One region of the Peribacillus simplex NBRC 15720 genome, then DNA from elsewhere that is predicted to be linked to it. Evidence: riboswitches for the same ligand, from Rfam matches in the RefSeq annotation. Region 1 holds a riboswitch; each other region holds the start of a gene.
What was found. A riboswitch is a leader RNA that binds a small molecule or an ion and turns the genes downstream of it on or off. The one in region 1 is predicted to bind lysine.
Positions count from the first base shown of each region.

Region 2: linked by a shared signal. The riboswitch ahead of BS1321_RS14250 (amino acid permease) and the one ahead of BS1321_RS20160 (aspartate kinase) in region 1 are both predicted to bind lysine.
Region 3: linked by a shared signal. The riboswitch ahead of dapA (4-hydroxy-tetrahydrodipicolinate synthase) and the one ahead of BS1321_RS20160 (aspartate kinase) in region 1 are both predicted to bind lysine.

Region 1 is NZ_CP017704.1:4,176,504-4,180,796, reverse strand. Features, by position in the region: gene BS1321_RS20170 (succinate dehydrogenase cytochrome b558 subunit) at 1-531, opposite strand, end outside; gene BS1321_RS20165 (YslB family protein) at 915-1,385, shown strand; gene BS1321_RS20160 (aspartate kinase) at 1,449-2,681, opposite strand; lysine riboswitch at 2,770-2,946, opposite strand; gene uvrC (excinuclease ABC subunit UvrC) at 3,008-4,293, opposite strand, start outside.
Region 2 is NZ_CP017704.1:2,985,999-2,990,291, forward strand. Features, by position in the region: gene BS1321_RS14245 (glycoside hydrolase family 13 protein) at 1-1,215, shown strand, start outside; gene BS1321_RS14250 (amino acid permease) at 1,266-2,717, opposite strand; lysine riboswitch at 2,814-2,998, opposite strand; gene BS1321_RS14255 (LacI family DNA-binding transcriptional regulator) at 3,254-4,216, opposite strand.
Region 3 is NZ_CP017704.1:573,711-578,003, forward strand. Features, by position in the region: partial or broken gene BS1321_RS02585 (amino acid permease) at 370-591, opposite strand; gene BS1321_RS02590 (threonine ammonia-lyase) at 551-1,138, opposite strand; lysine riboswitch at 1,545-1,723, shown strand; gene dapA (4-hydroxy-tetrahydrodipicolinate synthase) at 1,859-2,755, shown strand; gene BS1321_RS28470 (hypothetical protein) at 2,973-3,095, opposite strand; gene BS1321_RS02600 (IS110 family RNA-guided transposase) at 4,275-4,293, shown strand, end outside.

The DNA.
Region 1 (4,293 bases):
TCTTTGCGATCTTGGTGAAACTGTCAGACCCCAGCTCACTGCAAATGACCATAATCCATTAGCAAAGTGGAAAATTGCTGAGATAATACCAACAATATAGAACACAAGCATAAATGGACTAGAGAAAATTTCCGCCATCATATCGAAATCAACTGTTGCTCCAAGAGCTGCTTGAACTCTTGTCTGCCAGATATGCCAAACAAGGAAAATCAACGTTATGATTCCAGTTACACGTTGAAGCATGAACATCCAGTTACGGAAGAATCCAAATCTCCCTAAATTGTTTTTTGCTGTAAAGGCAATATAAATTCCGTACACAGCATGGAAAAGGATTGGTAGATAGATGACGACCCATTCAACCAAAATCTTTACGGGCGTAAACTCAATTAAATGAACTGCCCCATTAAAAGTTTCTTCTCCTTTTGTTGCCATAAAGTTTACCGATAAATGAAAAATTAGGAATAGACCAATTGGAATTACTCCTAGAAGTGAATGAAGCCTGCGATTCCCAAACTCACGATTCTTTGCCACTAAGTGCCCCCCCTTAATTTGTGAAAAATCATGCAAAGATAATCTGGTGGCTACCTTTTATCTCCGCGTGAAAATAAAGTATAGAGTCAGAAAACTCCCCTATACTCCCTTTACAATTATGTGACATGTCCATTTTACTCCTGACTTCTATGTGCGTCAAGAAAACGGATACAAGAAATCTCTTTTTCAGAATAGATTTTATTGGATTAAATTGTCTATTTTTTATTTGTCAAGTTGATATTTTGGAGAAATTACTAATTAATCTATTAATATCCCGATATAATTTCTCATTTTTTTCCAATTACTATTTAAATAAATAAAAAACAGTATAATTTGCAAAAGAAATACGTTTATAATAGATTTACAGAAAGAGGCGATAAACTATGAAAAAAAATATTGCTGCTGCGATAGAAGAAGAGATTCAAGCTGAAGAAATTCAAACTGAAGAATTCCAAGTGCCAGCTTTCGGATACGAATTAATCAGAGAAGTTCTATTGAACGATATTCTCGGAAAAGACTCTAATCAAATCCTCTATTGGGCAGGTAAACAATTAGCAAGAAAATTCCCATTGAATGGCGATCAGGAAGTGATTGAATTTTTCCAAAGCGCTGGATGGGGCAATCTGGAAATCATGAAGTATACGAAACACGAAATGGAATTATCCCTGACGGGCGAAATAATCAGCCGCCGCCTGGATTTACACCCTGATTGTCACTTCCAACTTGAAGCCGGTTTCCTTGCCGAGCAGTTTACACTGCAAAAAAAATTCCTCAGCGAATCAACGGAAGAAATCAAACGCCGCGCAAAAAAAGTGATATTCACCATCCAATGGGATCCCAGAGATCCAATCTAATATGCCCTTAAAACAGACTTACCCTTTTTACCGGAAGTCTGTTTTTTATTGGACTCCTTACACTTAAGCTAGCACATTTGCATGCTGACCAAGTTTAAATGCTTCATGAAGAGATTCAACCGCCTTCACCATTTCCTTTTCATTGACGACAGTCGAAACTTTAATTTCCGATGTGCTGACCATTTTCACCTGGATTCCTGTATTGGCCATCACTTCAAACATCTCGGCAGCCACTCCTGGGTTAGATACCATACCAGAACCGACGATCGACACTTTGGCCAACCCACTCTCCGTTTCGACTCGATCGAATCCCAATTGTTCTTTATTATTTTCCAGCACGATCAAGGCCGCTTCTGTATCTTCACTTTTTGTGGAAAAAGATAGATTGGTCGTATCCTCGGCAGTCATGCTTTGAATGATGATGTCTACATTAATCCGGTTTTTCGCAAGTGTCGTGAAAATTGTGGATAGTGCACCAAGTGATTGGGGCAAACCATATATTGTGACCCTCGTAATACTGTCTTCAAAAGCAATGCCTCGTACAATTAAGTTTTCTTCCATAGTTGCTTCCTCCTCAATGATCGTTCCTGATTCTCTCTCCATGCTTGAACGGACTTCAAGCGGAATTTGATAATTTTTTGCATATTCGACAGCCCTTGGATGAAGGACGCCCGCCCCCAGGTTGGCAAGTTCCAGCATTTCATCGTAAGAAATGGATTGGAGTTTTCGCGCGCCTTTTATGTAGCGTGGATCCGTTGTGAAAACACCCGTTACATCGGTATATATATCACATCTATCCGCATTCAGCGCTGCAGCGATGGCAACCGCCGTCGTATCGGAACCACCTCGCCCTAAGGTAGTGATTTCCCCATTTATATCGTTCCCCTGGAAACCGGCTACGACCACTATTTTCTTCTCCTGAAGCTGAGCTTGGATCCTTGAAGCATCAATGTTTAAAATCCGGGCATTCCCATGAACGGATTCCGTTTGCATGCCAGCCTGCCAGCCAGTATACGAAATAGCTTCATATCCTTCTTCAATCAATGCCATCGTTAACAGGGAAATCGTTACCTGTTCCCCAGTAGTCAATAGCATATCCATTTCCCTCTTGCTCGGGGTTCCGGAAATATCCCGGGCCATGGAAACCAATTGGTCCGTTGTTTTCCCCATAGCTGAAACAACTACGACTACCTCATTTCCATTCTCCGCTTCCTCGATTACCCGATTGGCAACATTTTTGATTTTTTCTACGCTACCGACGGATGTTCCGCCGAATTTTTGAACGATTAATGCCATCCTCATGCACCCTCTCTAGTTTTTAGGCAATAAAAAAAGCAATGAGAAATATCTCATTGCTGTGATCACATATCTAATACTGTAAACACAGTGAGATAGCTCTCCAGGGTATAAACCCTGACAATCCGCCATTTATTAAATGTCGGACCAGGAAAACAAGGTATGAGTCTTGTCTTCCTTCGGCGTCATCCCCTTTCAAAACCTTTCATGGAAGCTCATACTTCTCCAGGTTTTTACTCTTGAATTCCGCACCTCTATCAGCACTTTTAAGTTGTCTAGTTAAAAATTCCTTTTAATCATAGCATAGAGATTTATCGGTAGCAAGATTATTCTTGTAATTTTCTAACGATTCCCTCGGCTACCCCTTTTGGCATGCCAGCTTCCATGATTTCTTCGGCCGTTGCCTCTTTGATTTTCTTCAATGATCCAAAATGCCTTAATAATTGCTTCCTTCGTTTTTCCCCGACTCCTGGAATATCATCAAGCTGGGAGTGAACTGCATTTTTCCCGCGTAGCTGGCGATGAAACGTAATCGCGAACCGATGCACTTCATCCTGAATTCTTTGCAATAGGTAAAATTCCTGGCTCCGTGAATCAAGAGGTACGAGTTCAAGAGGATTTCCGATCATCAATTGCGATGTCCTATGCTTTTCATCCTTAATGAGGCCTGAAAGTGGTATATCAAGGCCCAATTCATTTTCCAGAATATCCCGAACGGCTTCCACATGTCCCTTTCCGCCATCAATGATGATTAAGTCCGGAAGCGGCAGCCCTTCTTTCAATACTCGTGAATACCTTCTTCTGACCACTTCACGCATCGATCCATAATCATCAGGCCCCTGGACCGTCTTGATCTTATATTTACGGTACTCCCTTTTTTCCGGCTTCCCATCAATGAACACGACTAAAGCGGAAACAGGGTCACTTCCCTGGATATTGGAGTTATCGAAAGCTTCAATTCGATGCGGGGTGTAGATACCCAGTTGGTTCCCGAGGTTTTCCACCGCATTGATCGTTCTTTCTTCATCCCTTTCAATCAAAGAGAATTTTTCCTGAAGGGCGATGGAGGCATTTTTATTCGCCAATTTAAGCATGTCTTTTTTCGCTCCCCGTTTCGGGTGAATCGTTTTGACACCAAGCAGCCCTTCGGCCATTTCGGCATCCACTGATTCAGGCAGCAAGATTTCCTTTGGTTTAAAGTGGTTCGTAATCTCGTAAAACTGACCGAGGAATGTAAGAAGTTCCTGTTCGGGTTCATCGTAGACCGGAAAAAGTGAAACATCCCTTTCTATTAATTTACCCTGCCGGACAAAAAATACCTGAACGCACATCCAGCCTTTATCATAGGCAAAGCCAAATACATCCCTGTCGATGAAATCGGTCGTCATCATTTTTTGCTTCTCCATCGTAATATCGATGTGGGCAATCTTGTCACGGAACTCCTTGGCCCTCTCGAAATCGAGCTCTTCTGATGCCTCCAGCATTTTTTCAGTCAGTTCTTTTTTTATTTCAGTATGCCCGCCGTTCAAGAACCGGTTGATATCATCCACCATTTTTTTATATTCCTGTTCCTCTACTTCATATACACATGGGGCCAGGCACTGGCCAAGGT
Region 2 (4,293 bases), 1.2 Mb from region 1:
GATGAATATTATTTACATTTATTCAGCAGGAAACAACCGGATTTAAACTGGGAGAACCCTAAGCTCCGTGAAGAAATCTACAACATCATGACTTGGTGGCTGGATAAGGGTGTCGATGGCTTCCGGATGGATGTCATCAACTTCCTTTCAAAAGATCAAAGCTATTCAGATGGAGCCGTTCATCATGAAAAGCTGTATGGTGATGGAAGCCCCTTTTTCCTGAATGGGCCACGCATACATGAGTTTTTACAGGAAATCAATCAACGGGCACTTTCTAGATATGACGTGATTACGGTTGGGGAGATGCCAGGCGTTACACCGGAGGAAGCGCAATTGTTCACAGGTAAAGATCGTGGTGAGCTACATATGGTCTTTCAATTCGAACATATGGATCTGGGGAGCGGACCGGAAGGTAAATGGAGTAACGATAAATGGAAGCTAACCGATTTAAAGCGAATACTCTCCAAATGGCAGACTGGTTTGGAGGGGGATGGCTGGAACAGTTTATACTGGAACAACCATGATCAGCCCCGGGTTGTCTCAAGGTTTGGTAATGATGGAAAGTATCGTATTGAAAGCGCAAAGATGCTTGCGGCTTGCCTTCATTTGCTTCAAGGGACACCCTATATATATCAAGGGGAAGAGCTGGGCATGACCAATGTTGCATTTGAGAGCATTGATGAATACCGGGATATCGAAACATTGAATTCATATGACGAATTCGTCAATTCACATGGCTGGTCAAAAGAGCGGATGATGTCAGCCATTCACGCCCGCAGCAGGGATAATGCGAGGACACCGATTCAGTGGAATGACTCCCGGAACGCAGGATTCACGAATGGGACTCCTTGGATTAAGGTTAATCCCAATTTTCCCGAGATTAATGCAGAAAAGGCCTACAATGATCCGAATTCCATTTTTCATTTTTATAAAAAGCTTATCCAATTACGCAAGAAACATGAAATCGTCGTTTACGGCCGTTTTGAACTGCTTTGGCCAGATGATGAACGAATATTTGCCTATACGAGATCGTTTGAAGAAGAAAAGCTGTTGGTACTATGCAACTTTAAAGAAGAGCAGGCCTCCTTTACTTTGCCTGAGGAGCTGCATGCTTATTCTGCCACAAGGCTGATCGGCAATTATGATCAGGAGGAAGAAGGAATCTCCAGCAAACCCCTGCGTCCATATGAATGCCGTGTTTATCATTTGAAATGAAAAAAAGGACCTGTTCTTCTCCGATTAGAGAAGAACAGGTCCTTTGCTTATTATTTTGATTTGAGGTCACATTCCTCAAGGGGAATGATTTTCGTTTTATGCTTAATTTTATAGCCGAACCATAGGACGAAAAATAGAATCAAGCCAATGTAGGAAACAAACATTGAATTCCAGTCGATCCCATCGCTGCTGAAAGCTTGGTACCCTTGTCCGATGATAATGATAATACAAAGGACAAGTGCGAATATAGGCCCGAATGGGAAGCCTTTTGCTCGGTATGGTAAAGCATTCATATCAAGGCCTTGAGCTGCGTAGGCTTTGCGGAACCGATAATGGGCAATCGCAATTCCGACCCAGGTGACGAACCCCGCCATGCCTGAAGCATTCAATAACCAGATATAAACGACGCCATCCCCGAAAAACGAAGCTAAGAATGCAACGCAGCCAACTAAAGAAGTCACGATAAGTGCATTTACGGGTACTCCTCTTTTATCTAACTTGCCAAGGAATTTCGGTGCTTTCCCATCCCGTGCCAAGTCCCATAGCATACGGGTTGAAGCGTACATGCCAGAGTTACCGGCAGAGAGTACGGACGATAAAATTATCGCGTTCATGATGGATGCAGCAAATGCAAGGCCAGCACGTTCAAATACAAGCGTGAATGGACTTACGGCAACATCTTGACTCAATAAACGTGAATCCGTAAACGGAATGATCATTCCAATAACGAAAATTGCAAGAATATAGAACAAGAGGATGCGCCAGAAAACGGATCTGATCGCTTTAGGGATATTTTTTTCTGGATCTTCACTTTCACCAGCAGTCACTCCAAGCAATTCCGTTCCTTGGAATGAAAAGCCGGCAGCCATGAATACGCCTAGAATCGTGAAGAACCCTCCGTTAAAGGGACCTTCGCCCATTGTGAAATTGGAAAAACCAATTGGGTCATTCCCACCCATGATTCCGAGAATGATCAGAACACCCGTGATCAAGAAAATGACGACTGTCACGACTTTGATCATGGCAAACCAGAATTCTGTTTCCCCGAAACCTTTAACTGACATGTAATTGATAAGAAACATAGTGATTAACGCAATGGCACTCCAGATAAATGAAGGGCTATCCGGGAACCAGAACTTCATAATTAAGACAACGGCTGCTAATTCAGCGGCAATGGTGATTGCCCAGTTATACCAGTAGTTCCAACCAATCGCAAAACCGAAAGACGGATCGACGAATTTGGATGCATAGACCCGGAACGAACCGGCCACTGGCATGAACGCTGCCATTTCTGCAAGACTTGTCATTAAGTAATAAACCATGATGCCGATGATCGCGTATGCCACCAAGGCACCGCCGGGACCGGCTGAATGAATGGCACCGCCACTTGCTAAAAATAAACCTGTTCCAATCGTTCCACCTAATGAAATCATCATTAAATGACGCGCTTTCAGGCTCCTTTTAAGTTCAGTAGGGCTTGATGCTGATTGTGAATTTGACAATTGATGTTACACTCCTTTTTATTGGAAGGGAACGAAAAATAAAAAAACAGCAGTCGAAAAAGATCGACGGCTGTTTATAATAAACCCGTTTATCCTTCCGAAGATAGCTCCCCACGCTTTTTGAAAAAACGTGACAGTGGTGTTCCTGTTCGGTAACACCGCCAGCAAGAATATACATGGAATATACCCTAACTTCGGCAACTTATCCTTTCAAACGGAGTCTTTAATTTTCCAGAATCTCGTCCGTTTTACTTTTATAAGCTGCAGCCTCTAACTCATCGGTAAATGAGGAAGTATTCAATTTTCTAAAATCGTTGCGCCAGCTTGTAAATGACGTCGGACGATTGTACTCATGAAATTCATGCAATCGCTAGTAGATTGCTAGTAACTGAGTAAACTTTACTATATCAAAATTATAAAATAACTTCTAGGATATCGCAATGATTATTTTGTGTGGTTATTTTTTCCTAGTTATTGAATGATGGCAGTAATGAAGAATTCAAATGTCGATATACTAAAATAAAGCATCCTGATAACTAGACGGTCCTCCTTTTAATTAGAGCGTATTCTAGTTTTACATGTTTGACCACTTCAGGATTCTCAAATAAGTCCACTGCCATTTTCCCGATCCATTCCAGCGGTAAGGAAATGGTCGTGATGTCGAGCATTTCACTAAGGCTATCATTATTGAAGCCGAGAATGGCCACATCTTCCGGTACCCTTATACCCGATTTCTTAGCGGTAAGAATGAAGCCTGCCGCCGTGTCATCGTTCGTGATGATTATGGCTTCAGGTTTATCTGACATTGAATTCCATTCCTGAAACAATTGTTCACCGTCTTTAATGTGGTAACTGCCTTCAAACAGCCATTCTTTATTGTTTATCAGTTGATGTTTATTCATGATATCGTTAAAGGCCTTTGTACGATGAGAACTATTTCTGCTCTTTTTACGGCCAAGGCTGTATCCAATTTTCTTATATCCTTTTGCAATCACGTACTCAAGTGCACAGGAGAAAGCTGCATAATGATCAATGCTGATGGATGAGAATTCAGCCTGGGCTGTATCTTCACATAAGATGATCGGTCCGTATTTTTGATAATCCAAAAAGATTTTTATTTCCGAAATCCTTGAACAAACGATAATGCCATCGAGCTGCTTCATTTGCAGCATATTCAAAGCCTGGATTTCTTTCTCTCTGTCATAATTGGTTTGAAAGATGACTATATGACAGCCAATTGCATTTGCCTGTTTAGTGATTCCGTTAACGATTGCCCCGTAATATGGGTGATTGTTGAAGGGGATGATGATGCCGATAAGATTAGTTTTGCCTTTTGAAAGATGAATGGCGTTGATGTTTCTCGAATAATTCAAACGATCGATGGCTTCTAAAACGCTCTTTCTTTTATCGGGGCTTACATAAGGATGATCATTCAATACACGAGACACTGTTGAGACAGATACACCAGCACATTGAGCAATTTCTTTAATATTTGTCATGGTATCACCGTTTTTTCTTTTTTTATATTGTACAGTATGAAACCCATTTCAGGGCAAGTGAACAGAGTGAGGCTGTT
Region 3 (4,293 bases), 2.0 Mb from region 1:
CCGTTCATATTTTACAAATTATATCCCAACAACATTTACATAGAAGTCATGAATCAGTTAGTTAATACTCCATACCTTTATTGAGCATTTTTCTACAATAACTGTTCTTTTCTTCCTCAAAAAAAAGCCATGCACAAGTTGGGGAAAATACCTGAGGGATGAAGATCTCTCTTTATCTCTCTTTGTTTTGTCCACAATTTATGCACAACTTTAATTAGTGTCTATTATATTTAACTAATGTGAAACACACTCGGCATAGCTAGAGTAATGAACGTAGATTAAATTTCCTTAAACAAGATGATGTCCCTAAATCCTTATAATAGAATAACTCGTATCACTCATCTTTTTATTGAAATGGCACGAGGCTTCTTAACTGGAAATATCATCATCGGATTTAACATCCAATGGTGTTCGTTTATCCATTTTCAGTATGTAATAACTTGCTGCGACCAAGGCTAGGAAAACGATCCCGACAACCAAGGAAATCCGGGTACTGGGATTGAACCAAATACCAACCAGCACCATCAGTAAAAAGGCAATTATCGCATAGTTACTGTAAGGGGCCAACGGCATTTTGAACGGTTTTTCCCTCCCACTTCTTAAATACCGTTAGAGATTCTGGAAAGTACCGATCAATCCACTTTAATGCCAAGCCAATTCCGGAGAGAAGCCCACCACCTGAAAGGGGAACAATTACATCTGTTAGATTAGGAAGATCCTCTAACAATTCCAAGCCAATTGTCCCTTGTCCAGCCATGACGTGAGGATCATCAAATTGAATCACCGTTAATCCTTTCCCTCTTTCCAGCTCATAGCAACGCTCTCCTGCGGCATCTTGGCTATCACCAACTATCTCAATTTGAGCTCCCAGTCTTTTTAATGAATCTATTTTTGCTTTTGGTACTCGATTTGAAATGCATACAACAGCATCAATCCCTATTTTTTTTGCCACATATGCTACAGCAATACCATGGTTCCAGTTGAAAAAGTTGCAACCCCACGTTTTTTTCTTTTCACTCAAGCTGAGTATCTTATTGGCGGCTCCCCTTACTTTAAATGCTCCAACCTCATGAACATTTTCAAGCTTTAAAAAAACAGGACGGCCAGTTTTTTCTGATAGTATAGTAGATTGAATCAATGGAGTTCTACTTACAATTTAAGCGATTCGATTTCTTGCTTCCCAAACATCACGAATTTTCATATCTTTTCTTTCCTTTGTTAGTTTTGCATTAGTCATGTTATCCTCCCCCTCCTTGATTATTATTCTAGGTGTTCATAAGGTAAATACTAATTCCCTTCTATAAGATATATCAATTGTAAATACTGACTATAAAAGGGTGAAACTTTTCATACAATTTGTTTTATAAAACTATTATATTGAGTTTACATAATAACTAAAAAAGATGAATCCAACCCAATACTGTAGCCATTTCCATCGATTATCCATGTATTCTTAAAAAAAACTTCAAAATTTGCCTTGCAATAAAAAGGATTCCCTGTTATATTACAGTCAATTAAATATTTTCTTACTTCATACTTTTTGAAGTGAGGATAGAGGAGCAAAGACCATTAGTACACATTTTGAGGAGAATGAGATCCTATGACTATTGTGGAAAGGGGAATTTGCCGAAGCGGAAAGAATCTCATGTTCTTGAAGCTGGTTCTGCTATTGAATAAATACAGGACTGTCATATAGGAAACTATATGGAGGGCTATCTTACGCGCGGAAACATTTTTTTGATAAATATTGTTTCTACTGCAGCAGCGAATCCTCGTTGTTGCTTTTTTGCGTTTACTCCTGAAAGGCCCTAACCACCTCTGAATTTTTTAAAAAAATTATACAAAAGGGTGTGAAGTTATGAATTTTGGCCAAGTTTTAACCGCAATGGTTACCCCATTTAATCATAATAATGAGGTTGATTTTAATGCTACGCGAACTTTAGTAAATTATTTAATTGCTAATGGTTCTGATGGTTTAGTTATAGCTGGTACAACTGGAGAGTCTCCAACATTAACTGCAGAAGAAAAAGTAGATTTATTCAAAATTGTTGTAGAAATTGTTGATGGAAGAGTTCCAGTCATAGCTGGAACTGGCTCAAATAACACGAAAGCTTCTATCAGCTTAACAAGGCAAGCAGAGGCAGCAGGAGTCGACGGAATTATGCTCGTTACCCCCTACTATAACAAGCCGTCTCAAGAAGGATTATTTCAGCACTTTAATGCTATTGCCCATTCAACATCATTACCGGTAATGCTTTATAATATCCCAGGACGGAGTGTTGTAAACATGTCAGTAGAGACGATTGTTAGTCTCTCAAAAATTAACAATATTGTGGCAGTAAAAGAAGCAAGTGGTGACTTAGATGCCATGGCACAAATCATAAGCAAAACAACTAGTGATTTTACACTGTACAGCGGCGATGACGGGTTAACATTACCGGTTTTAGCCATCGGCGGAACAGGCATTGTTTCGGTTTCTTCACACATAATTGGTAATGAAATGCAAGAAATGATCAATAGCTTTAAAAATGGTGATGTCCATGGTGCCGCTACTACACATCGTACCCTTCTTCCAATTATGAAAGCATTATTTGCTGCACCAAGCCCAGCACCGGTAAAATCAGCATTAAATATGCGGGGGTTAAATGTTGGAGGTGTCCGCTTACCATTGGTCCCTTTAAACTATGAAGAAAAAAGAGCACTACAAATAGCTCTACCCCCTAGTAACGTAGAAGCAATTTTGTTAGATAAATAAACTAATGATTCATTTAGCGAGTCTTGGGATACAGATTTCCTAATTAATAATCATATAAACTGGAGAAATTTTAAAAAGCAGTGCAACTCCGAAAGAAGTGCACTGCTTTCTAATCGATCACGACTCAGGAATTAAAGCTAGTAGAAATAGCTAGAGATAATAAAGTTAAAGATATTATTGCGTCAACTGAACCAACATTAATTATATAGCCTGACCTTTAATTCACCGCGTTTTCCTTTAACTCATTAATTTCTTTTTGTCCTTCAAACCCTTCCACTAATTCATTGAAATAGGGCTCTTGTTTAGTTGTAAATCCACTTTTCTTATAAAACAATCGCATAGACAAGCACTTCTAAAAAAAAGCCTTTTTGTCAACAAGAACGCGGTTATTGCGCTAATAGTTAATATAAAGAGAAACAAATTAGATGAGCTCTAAAAACTTTTATTTTCAATAATTTATATCCACTTTTTTTACTTATCACTTAATTACTTTGTTCTAAAAAGCCCTTTCTCTATTATTGAACTATACCGGATAACGGACACACGAACGGAAGAAATGAATTAGTTCAAAGCCTCCTCGCGGATTCATGCGAGATATACGGTTCTCAAACAAAGTAGAAATGCACTATATTTGAGCACTTAAAGATTTAGAATGATAAGAGCAAAAAGAAAAACCAAGATGGTATAGATAATGGCGGCGCGACAATGGAAACACTTGTACCGAAAATGTCATAATCAAATCCATTCAGGGAAATTAACGCAATCAGTCACGGATTGAAGATACTGGAGAGCCGTATGAAGGGAAAATTTCAAGTATGGTTGGGGATATTTATGTCAAAATTTGCTTATAGTATGTTTTCCTCGTAATGGTGTCGGTAACCCATGCCCATCAAGCTAAGAAAACAAGTCGACCCCAAACGAAAAAAAGATTTATGTGTTTTTCTAATGAGCCCAAGAGGGATTTATAGAATTTTAACTTGATGGCTATGTGGCGAGACCTCATTAAAAGTCTTTTCACATTAAAAAGGCCTAACAGGAAAGAAAAGAATTAGCCATTTCCTGATAACATAACTAAGTCATACAAGTAATTAACAACTTTACCCATACTCCAAGCTATTATTGCTTAACTAATTGCAATTACAGCTAAACTCACAACTTTTATTAACTCTAATTTGCCTTTATCCACCTATATCTCTCCTCAACCTGTACTATTTAGGAGTATATATTCTTCAACGATAATAAATAATCCTTGTGCAACTAACCTGCCCCTTTCGTATTATAAGGTCAGCCAGAAAATATTTCTGGTTGACCATTTTTTATATGGTTTTATTATAACGGTAGCCGGGGCAAAACGTACCTGCTCGTGGGGATAGACCCCGTCAACTAAACAGTTTGCCCCCTACTTGTAGAAACATGATTAGGCTGGTTGGGACGTAGATCTCGTATAACAAGCGAAGCTGTGACACTGCAAGGAGAAATAGGGGTACCGGTAATCCACTAGATCAGGAGGAGATTTAGAATGAATCCAGTCGTTGGTC